One region of the Viridibacterium curvum genome, then DNA from elsewhere that is predicted to be linked to it. Evidence: predicted binding sites of a transcription regulator. Region 1 holds the regulator's gene; each other region holds the start of a gene.
The links. Region 1 encodes FliA, which starts transcription of late flagellar genes. Its sites were predicted from a motif close to CTAAAGTTNNNNNNNNNNNNGCCGNTA; they were not measured.

Region 1 (3,227 bases):
GCGGCCTGGAGGCCGCCAACGCGGCCCTGATGCACGAACTTGCATCCATCAAGGGCATGCTTGAGCGTCAGCTCGCCGGCTTTGCATGGAGCGAGATATCGCGAACCGCGCCGACCCGCACGCAGATGATGAGCGAGTTGCTTGAAGCGGGATTCTCGGCGCAGCTCACCCACCAACTCACGCAAGGTCTGGCAGGAGGCAGCGATCTCAACGAAGCCCGCAACCAGGTGCGCCAGCTCATCGCCCGCGACCTGCAGTTGCAGGACGCAGAAGCCGACATCATCGACCGCGGCGGCGTCTACGCGCTGGTCGGCCCAACCGGGGTAGGGAAGACAACCACCACCGCCAAGCTCGCTGCCCGCTGCGTGGTGCGCCACGGGGCCGACCGCCTGGCCCTGATCACCACCGACGGCTACCGGATCGGCGCCCACGAACAGCTGCGCATCTATGGCCGCATTCTCGGCGTGCCGGTGCATGTGGTGCGCGACGCCAGCGACCTGCGTTCCACCCTGCAAGAGCTGCGCAAGAAGCACATGGTCCTCATCGATACCGTAGGCATGAGCCAGCGCGACAAAATGGTTGGCGAGCAAGCGGCCATGCTCAACTCCGTCGGCAAGATCGCCCGCATCCTGTGCCTCAACGCCACCGTGCGCGGCGACACCATGGATGACGTCATCCGCGCCTACGTCTCGCCCGACACCGCCGGCTGCATCTTCACCAAGCTCGACGAAGCCAACAGCATCGCCCCCGCGCTGGATGTCTCCATCCGCCACGCCCTGCCCATGCTCTATATCGCCAACGGCCAGCGCGTGCCGGAAGACCTGCACCTGCCCAATCGCAATTATTTGTTGCACCGTGCCCTGCGGGAGATCCCTGCCGATTCCCCGTGGAAGCTCGACCGCAGCGAAGCTGGCCTGCTCATGGCCGCACCCCGCCTCTCGACGGGCGAAGGGGGCAATGCGGGGCTGTGACGGGGGACGACCATGCCTCAAGTTTTTCTCTTGCCGGGCCGTAAGCAACCAGATGGGCGGCTCCCGTGGTTGCCCCCGCGCAGACCGTCAGAGTCAGCCGGACAGAAACGCAAACTGGAAAGCGAATTGGGCAACAACACCGGTCTTTTTCCACAAGGCATGTGTGTCACCTGCAGCGCAGAATGGCTCCATGATGTTGCTGACCATTCACTCAGCGAGTGACCTTTACTGAGCGAGAGCACGATGTATAACGCAGCGGGAACACTCGACAAAGACCAGCTTGTGGCGCGCTATGCCCCCCTGGTCAAACGCATTGCCTACCACCTCATGGCTAAGTTGCCGGCCAGCGTGCAGGTAGAAGACATCATCCAGAACGGCATGCTCGGCCTGCTCGACGCCATCAGCCGTTACGAAGAAGGCCTCGGCGCCCAGTTCGAGACCTACGCCGTGCAACGCATCCGTGGCGCCATGCTCGACGGCCTGCGCGAGAACGACTGGCTGCCGCGAAGCCTGCGCCGCGAGATGCGCCGCATCGAAACCGCCATCCATAACCTCGAACAGGTTCACGGCCGTCAGCCCACCGAGCGCGAACTCGCCGAATCGCTTGGCATGAGCCTCGCTGATTACCAGAAGATGCTGCAGGAAGCCCGCGGCTACCAGCTCGTGTACTTCGAAGACTTCGGCAGCGAAGAAGAAGACGACTACCTCGATCGCCACATCGTCGGCGAGAGCAACGACCCCCTCGACATGCTGGAAGAAGCCGGCATGCGTCAGGTGCTCATCAAGGCCATCGGCGACCTCCCGGACCGCGAAAAGATGGTCATGGGCCTCTACTACGAAGAAGACCTCAACCTGCGTGAAATCGGCGAAGTGATGGGCGTCTCCGAATCCCGCGTCTGCCAGCTGCACAGCCAGGCCATCGCACGCCTGCGCTCGCGCATCGCCAGCGGTCGCGACTCCGCCATGCCCCAGGCAGAGCCCCGCAGCCGACGCGCCTCAGCGGCCTGAGCTGAACCGCCGGGGCCCGCCGCATGGATGTCATCAGCGTTGCCGGACTCCTGCTGGGACTCGTCGCCATCATCGGCGGCCAGCTGCTCGAAGGCGGACACATCGGCTCGCTGATCCAGCCCACTGCATTCATGATCGTTGTCGGCGGCACCTTCGGCGCCGTCATGCTGCAAAGCCCCTGGCGCACCTTCAAGCAGGGCCTCGCGATGACCGTCTGGGTCATCAAGCCGCCTGTACCGCCGCTCGATGATCTCATCGCCCAGGTCGTCAGCTGGAGCCAGATCGCCCGCAAGGAAGGCCTGCTCACACTCGAAAACAAGATGGCTTCGCAGCCTGATCCCTACCTGCGCAAAGCCATGCAGCTACTCGTCGACGGCGTCGAACCCGAGCGCATCCGCGAAGTCATGGAAATCGACATCCACACCTGGGAAGTCGAGATGAAGCAAGCCTCCAAGATCTGGGAAGCCGCCGGCGGCTATGCACCCACCATCGGCATCATCGGCGCCGTCATGGGCCTCATCCACGTCATGGAGAACCTCTCCGACCCCAGCAAGCTCGGCGCTGGCATCGCAGTCGCCTTCGTTGCCACCATCTACGGCGTCGGCTCAGCCAACCTCATCTTCCTCCCAATGGCCAAGAAGCTGCAGGCCAACATCACCCGCCTCGTCGCCGTCCGCGACATGCTGCTCGACGGCATCGTCGCCATCGCCCACGGCGACAACCCGCGCATCATTGAAAGCAGGCTGCAGGGTTACATCGTCTGACGCCTGCTTCGGCGAGTCAGCAATTCACATCGGGTATTCACAAGCTCGTCGGCCAAAGCCCAAGACGGTGGCTTCATCGCATCAACGAGAAATGCTCGATCTTGCAAGGGCCCGTGTATTTGCATTCGCCCAGCAGATAGCGGTAACGGATCGTCACGACTTCGCCAACGCCCGGCCATTGCTTGCGCGGCAATACCGTTTGATAGTCCATGGTTTCCGGCAGGAAGGAGATGACAGCGCCGGGGGCAGGGCACTCGGTGCCTGCTGGCGCGTTGCTTGAACGCACCAGACCCGAAACACGCGGCACTGTGTCTTGGGCACTCTTCACCATGACGGTCAGGTCGCAGATGACCCAATGCCTCTTCTGTGCGAACGCGCATGTGGAGACGCTGAGCATCAACAGCGCGATTAAGGCGCTCGTGCATTTCATGGTGGCGGCTACGTTCAGGAGAAATACCCCGGGTAGAACTTGGGGCATATGCAG
Region 2 (3,227 bases), on a different contig from region 1:
GTCGCCCAGCGCAGCAAGGAGGCCGAGCTGCGCAGCGCGCTGCGCCAGGTGCGTGAAGCACTCGACGCGTACAAGAGGGCTGGCGACGAGGGGCGCATCGAACGCTCGGTCGATGCCTCGGGCTACCCGTCCTCACTCGACGTGCTCGCCAGCGGCGTTACAGACATCAAGCGCCCTGACGGCCAGAAGATCTACTTCCTGCGCCGCGTCCCACGCGACCCCATGAACGACGACGCACGACTCGCAGCTGCCGAAACCTGGGCCCTGCGCAGCTACGCCAGCCCGCCGGAGTCGCCTGAGGAAGGCAAGGATGTCTTCGATATCCATTCGCGTTCGGCACGCACAGGCCTCAACGGCGTGCCTTACCGGGAGTGGTGAGCATGTCTCCGCGCCGCGACCGTGGGGGCTTCACCCTCATCGAACTGCTGGTCGTCATGGCCATCATCGGCGTGCTGCTGTCGATCGCCGCGCCCCGCTATTTCAACCATGTCGAGAAGGCGCGCGAAGGCGCGCTGAAACAGAGTCTTGCCGTCATGCGCGACGCCATCGACAAGTTCTACGCCGACACTGAGCACTACCCGGCTTCGCTGGACGAGCTCGTCGAGAGGCGCTACCTGCGCAGCTTGCCCGAAGACCCCTACACCGGCATGCGTGACAGTTGGCAGACGGAAGCCCCCCCCGAGGGCGGTGAAGGCGTCTTCGATGTGCGCAGCGGTGCAAGCGGTATGACCGCGAATGGCGCACCACTGGGGGATCTGTGAAACGCCTCGCCCCGCGCCATCAGCAACGGGGCATGGTCTATCTGCTGCTGATTTTCACCCTCGCTACGTTGGGCTTTCTGCTTGCCGAGCTGGGACGCGGCTGGAGCCTGACCGCACAACGCGCGAAGGAAACCGAGCTGCTGTTCATCGGCCAGCAGTTCGCACAGGCCCTCTCCAGCTACAAGGCCCGCACCCCGCAGGGCACGCCCGAGGCCCCGCAGCGCCTCGAAGATCTCCTCGAAGATCGCCGTTTCCCCTTCATCGTGCGCCATCTGCGCGAGATTCCGCGCGACCCCATGACCGGCCTGCGCGACTGGGGCCTTGCGCTGCAAGACGGGCGCATCGTCGCCGTACACAGCTTGTCGGAGCGACAGCCCTTGCGGCAAGGCATGCTGCCCGAGTACGTATCGGTGAAGAACGAGGAAGGCCGCGCTTACCGCAAATGGTTCTTCGTACCCGTGGCAGCAAGCCCCGGGCCGGGCATTGGTGCCACAAGCGGCGAGAATCCCCAGCAGTAGGCCAAACCGGCGCCACAAAGCAAAAAGCCCGTCCGGTAAGGGACGGGCTTTTCAATTCTGGTGGCCGGTCGCGGAATCGAACCACGGACACGCGGATTTTCAATCCGCTGCTCTACCAACTGAGCTAACCGGCCAAAGAGCTGAGCATTATAGTCACCCAAAGCCGCTTCCGCAAGCCGACATTGCCCCCAAGAGGCCGGAACTGCGCCACATCAAGCTCCTCCGGGCGTTCCAGGGGCTCAATGTTCGTGCTGGCAGGCCGATATCTGTTGAATTCACCAGAACCGCCTGCCGCACGGCTTGACCCAGACTGTTCCGCCAAATGGAAACCCGGACCGACGACGTCTTCGTGACACCCGAGCAATTGTGCATAGGCCTGTATGTGCACATTGATCTGCCCTGGTTCAGTCATCCTTTCAGCTTCAGCAGCTTCCGCATCAAGTCGGCGGATCAGATCTCCACACTGCGTGGCCTGGGGGTCAAGCAATTCCGTGTCGACCCCTCCCGCTCAGACAAGATGCCGGAAGCCACAACCGGGGCCACGGAGGCCGCCGCTGCCCCGGCAGCCGAAACCGCGCCGCTGAGCCCCGCAGAAGCCGAGCGCGTACAACGAACCCGCCTGCTGGCCGAACGCAAGGAAAAGCTCGCGCACATGGAAAAAGCCTTCGCCAAGGCCGCCACCATCATGCGCAACATCAACCGCAATCTGCTCTCCAACCCACGCGACTGTCTGCAGGAGGTCGGGGGGCTTGTTGACCAGATGGTCGGCGCCTTCCTCAACGAGCCCGAGATTGCCCTGCACGTGATGGGCGAGAAGGCCGGCGGTGAAGAGGTCTATTTCCACGGCCTCAACGTCGCCATCCTGTCGATGATGCTGGCGCGCGAAATGGGTATGACGGCAGAGGACACCCGTGTGCTTGGCCTCGGTGCGATGTTTCACGACATCGGCCTGATGGAAATTCCGGACAAGGTGCTCAAAAAGAACATCGACGAGATGAACCATGCCGAGCGTGAGCTGCGCAAGCTGCACAACGACTATGGTCTGAAAATCGCAAAGCGCGTCGGTCTGCCGGAAAGCGTACAGGCCATCATTGCCCAGCATCACGAAAACGCCGACGGTTCAGGTTATCCAAAAGGATTGAAGGGTGAAGCGATTGCGCAGCCGGCGCGCATCGTGGCGATGGTCAATCACTACGACAACCTGTGCAACCCGGCCGACATCTCACGCGCGCTGACACCGCACGAAGCGCTGTCGCTGATGTTTTCGCAACGCCGTGCCAAGTTCGATGCACAGGCCCTGCAGCTGATGATCCGTTGTCTTGGCGTCTACCCGCCGGGCAGCGTTGTGAAACTTTCGAATGAAAGCATCGCCCTTGTACAGTCGGTCAATCCCGCCAAGCCGCTGCGCCCCTGGGTGCTGCTGTATGACGCGAAAGTGCCCAAGGAGGAAGCAATCTCGATCAACCTCGAAGACGACCCCTCGCTTAACATCGTGAAAGCCGTACGTCCCATCCAGTTGCCGACAGCGGTGTTCGAGTATCTCAATCCACGCAAGCGCGTCACTTATTACTTCGACGCGAATTCATCCAATCCGGCCAAAGGCCAGTGACATGCAGCACCCCGAGTCCGTCCTGCTGAGCCAGTCGCAAGAGATCCTGCTGCTGGTCGATGCGCAGACACTGGCCATCGTCGAAGTCAGCGCCGCCACCATCCAGCAGCTGGGCTACACACGCGACGAGCTGATCGGACGATCGATCACCGAGATCGAGTGCGCCCTGTCCGACGTGTTCTTCTGGGAAGAGGTCCGTGCCGGTGGCGGCAGCGATATCACTGATGCGGAAGGCCTGTACCAGCGCGCTGATGGCAGCACGCTGGTCGCGCGCAAAAGCGTGCATCGCTGCCGGGGTGACGCCGCTGGCTGGCTGGTGGTGCGTGCCGAAAACGTGGA
Region 3 (3,227 bases), on a different contig from region 1:
TGGCGAAGATTCCCATGCTCGGCACGGTCGAAAGTCTCAACGTCTCGGTGGCATCCGGCATCTGCCTGTTCGAAGCACGCCGCCAGCGCGGCATGGTGTCTGCCTAGCCGTCTGCGACAGGGTGGCGAGTGCGGATCGGGGCGCTGGTAGCGCCCCGTTTCTTTTCTGGAGAGCACGCATGACGCCCGAGCAAGTCACCCTGATCCAGCAGTCCTGGCAAAAGGTCGTACCGATTGCAGACACCGCTGCCGGCCTGTTCTACAACAAGCTGTTCGAGCTCGACCCCGAGCTCAAGCACTTGTTCAAAGGCGACATGGCGGAGCAGGGGCGCAAGCTCATGGCCATGATCAGCACGGTGGTAGCCAAGCTTGGCGTTCTGGGTGAAATCGTGCCAGCTGTGCAGGATCTGGGGCGTCGCCATGTGGGCTACGGCGTCGAGGACAAGCATTACGACACGGTGGGCGCGGCCCTGATCTGGACGCTGGGGGCGGGGCTGGGCGAGGCATTTACCGACGACGTGAAAGCCGCGTGGCTCAGTGCCTACACGATCCTGGCGGGGGCGATGAAAGAAGCTGCCGCGTCGGCCGTGTGAGGCAACGCGCGAGGGTGGCGCCGCTCAGGCGCTGCCGAAGATGCGCGAGCCGGGTTTGACGCGCGAGACGCCATCCTTGCCGTAGATGGCAGGCTGGTCGGCATGGGCCATCAGCACTGCAAGTGCCTGATGGTTGTGTTTGAGGCGTTCGGTGATGATGCGGCCGTTCTCGAGGTTGGTGTTGCGCGCCTCGGTGGCTACGGCAAGGTAGTCCTGCCAGATCGGATCGCTTTTCGGACCCAGCAGTTTCTGCACGCTTTCGCGCTCGTTTGGCAGGCCGGATTGGGCCAGCAGGGCGGTGCGTGCAGTCGCCAGTTGTTCGAGCTGGCGGACGATCTGACCCTTGCGCTCCGAGAGGGCGAACAGTGGCTCCATGTCGGTTTTCGACAAGGCTTCGCGCTCTTCGACGAGCACGTTGATGAACGTCTTTGCGAGGTCGCGTTCCGCGCCCAGCAAGGCGATCAGGCGCTGGCGAGGCGCGCCGGAGTCCCCTGCAATGCTCATGCAGTCGTCTTCAGGCGGCGGTGCCAGGCTGTGCCGACAGCATGCTGCGCACGCTTTCGATCAGGCCATCAGCGACCTTCTCGGGATTGACGCTGAAGCTGCCATTGGCGATGGCGGACTTGATCTCTTCGACCTTGGCGGAATCGACGACAGGCGACTGCGCGAGCACGGCTTCGTACTTTTGCAGGCCGGCCGACAAAGCCACCTGAGTGCCCGACTGCGCGGGAGCGGTGCTGGCGGCACGTGTCTCTCGCGTTCGGTTTTCGCCCGACACCTGGCCGGTCGACTTGATTGAATTATCGATTTTCATGGCGTTCCTCAAACTTTCTCAAGCGGTTGGTGTTCAATCCTGCGCTGACCGGAATTTTCTTGTAGGAAAAAACCTGACGCACGCTGCACACCGGCCATAACGACAGCTCCGGAGGGAACTTTAGGCCTTTTTTGCCGGGGCGAGTAGCAGGGGTCTCCAAAACAGGAAATTTCTGCCGCCAGCCCATGTCTCTCTTAGCGGCCGGAGGGCAGAATGCTTGAATACTTCCTGCAATCAAAAGGACGAGTGGCGTGATTTGTGACCTGAAAAGCCTGCCGGAGAGCCTGTTTTGAGCCGTGTGCTGGTGCTTTACGCCGGGGGAACCGTCGGCTGTGCCGGCGTGCCACTGGCGCCGATGGCGGGCGCTGACTTTGCGGCATTGCTTGCCGGGCGTGGCTGGTTGGGGCCTGACGACCGCTTCGAGGCGCTGGCAACACCGCTCGACAGCGCCAGCATGCAGCCTGCTGACTGGCTACGCATCGCCGGGCTCCTGCTGGAGCACTGGAGCGACTTTGACGCCTTTATCGTGCTGCACGGCACCGACACGCTGGCCTGGACGGCGGCTGCCTTGTCGTATCTGCTCGCCGGGCAGGACAAGCCTGTAGTGCTGACGGGCTCGCAACGCCCTTTGGTCGCTGAAGACAGCGACGCCGCGCGCAATGTTGCCGATGCCATCCGTGTGGCGCGGTCTGGCAGATTGCATGAGGTGGCGGTCTGCTTCGCGGGCCGCATTCTGCGGGGCAATCGCTGCAGCAAGCGCAGCGCGCAGCAGGACGATGCATTTCACAGCCCACGCTGGCGGCAATTGGGGGCGGTGTACGCGGACACCATCGACTGGCAGACCGGGGCAGGTCTGCCGGCGCCATCCACTGCGTTTGACCCGGTTAGGCAGCAGGCGCTACTGGCGCGCATCGCGGCTGGGGCGGCCGACGTCCGTGTTGCCATGCTGACCCTGCACCCGGGCATGCCCGCCGAACTCCTGCATGCCGTGGCGCAACTACCGCAGGCCCGCAAGGGCTGTGTGCTGCAGTGTTTCGGGGCGGGTAACGCGCCTGAGGAGCCGGCATTCGTGGCCGCGTTGCAAGACCTGGCGGCTGCCAGCGTGGCGATGCTGGCGATCACCCAGGCCCCGCATGGCGAGGTACGCCATTCGCCCTACCAGAGTGCCACGGCTCTGCAGGCCGCCGGGGTTGTGGAAGGCGGTGATCTGGGGCCGGAGGCTGCACACGCCAAATTGTGGCTGGCGCTGGCTTTGGCTCTGCAGGGTGCGGCTTTGCGGACCTACCTGACGACCGATTTGGCGGGCGAGCTGACTGGTACGGATTGAACGCGAAGTAAGGATTCCCTGTCGTGGCCGGTCTTCCCGGGTGTTGCGGAAAGCGATGATAGGCATCGCGCCGCGATATGCCGAAAGTAGTAGTCATCACCACAGCAAGGAGCCTGGAATGTCAGTCGCGCGTTCAGCTGCACGAGAACAAGGTGAAGCGGTCAAGGCCGCTGGCAGCACGAACAGCGGAGCCTTGCGCAGAGGCGCATCGGGCGCAGCGCGTTGCCTGGCGATCAGTCTGGTCGTTGTTGCGTGCGCCGGTTTGCCGGCCGTGCAGGCGGCCACCCCGCCCAAACCGGTCGCCGCCAAGCCGGTGGCGGGGTCGACCCTGCCGCAGCGACTTATAACGGCTGAGCAGCTCAAGATGCTGGGCGAGCGGCTGACGCGCAATTGGGCCATGACCGGGCTGGGTGCCCTCAAAGTGCGCGCAGAGAACCAATTCGAGATCGACAGCAAGCGCTACGAGCGTCTGCTCAAGCAGATGCAGGAGAGTG

Region 2: ABEA02_RS08115 (cyclic di-GMP phosphodiesterase) is a predicted target of FliA. The motif match lies at 1,518-1,544, and genes of this name have one in related genera.
Region 3: flgM (flagellar biosynthesis anti-sigma factor FlgM) is a predicted target of FliA. The motif match lies at 1,504-1,530, and genes of this name have one in related genera.

What each region holds. Positions count from the first base shown of each region.
Region 1 covers NZ_BAABLD010000002.1:395,294-398,520, forward strand. The annotation lists gene flhF (flagellar biosynthesis GTPase FlhF) at 1-971, shown strand, start outside; gene ABEA02_RS03045 (RNA polymerase sigma factor FliA) at 1,215-1,979, shown strand; gene ABEA02_RS03050 (flagellar motor protein) at 2,003-2,743, shown strand; gene ABEA02_RS03055 (hypothetical protein) at 2,817-3,173, opposite strand; gene ABEA02_RS03060 (hypothetical protein) at 3,188-3,227, opposite strand, start outside.
Region 2 covers NZ_BAABLD010000008.1:90,049-93,275, forward strand. The annotation lists gene ABEA02_RS08095 (type II secretion system protein) at 1-378, shown strand, start outside; gene ABEA02_RS08100 (prepilin-type N-terminal cleavage/methylation domain-containing protein) at 381-761, shown strand; gene ABEA02_RS08105 (type II secretion system protein) at 794-1,279, shown strand; tRNA gene ABEA02_RS08110 (tRNA-Phe) at 1,338-1,413, opposite strand; gene ABEA02_RS08115 (cyclic di-GMP phosphodiesterase) at 1,602-2,888, shown strand; gene ABEA02_RS08120 (PAS domain-containing hybrid sensor histidine kinase/response regulator) at 2,890-3,227, shown strand, end outside.
Region 3 covers NZ_BAABLD010000017.1:92,722-95,948, reverse strand. The annotation lists gene rlmB (23S rRNA (guanosine(2251)-2'-O)-methyltransferase RlmB) at 1-107, shown strand, start outside; gene ABEA02_RS16835 (globin family protein) at 179-592, shown strand; gene ABEA02_RS16830 (flagella synthesis protein FlgN) at 617-1,096, opposite strand; gene flgM (flagellar biosynthesis anti-sigma factor FlgM) at 1,107-1,406, opposite strand; gene ABEA02_RS16820 (asparaginase) at 1,705-2,733, shown strand; gene ABEA02_RS16815 (hypothetical protein) at 2,852-3,227, shown strand, end outside.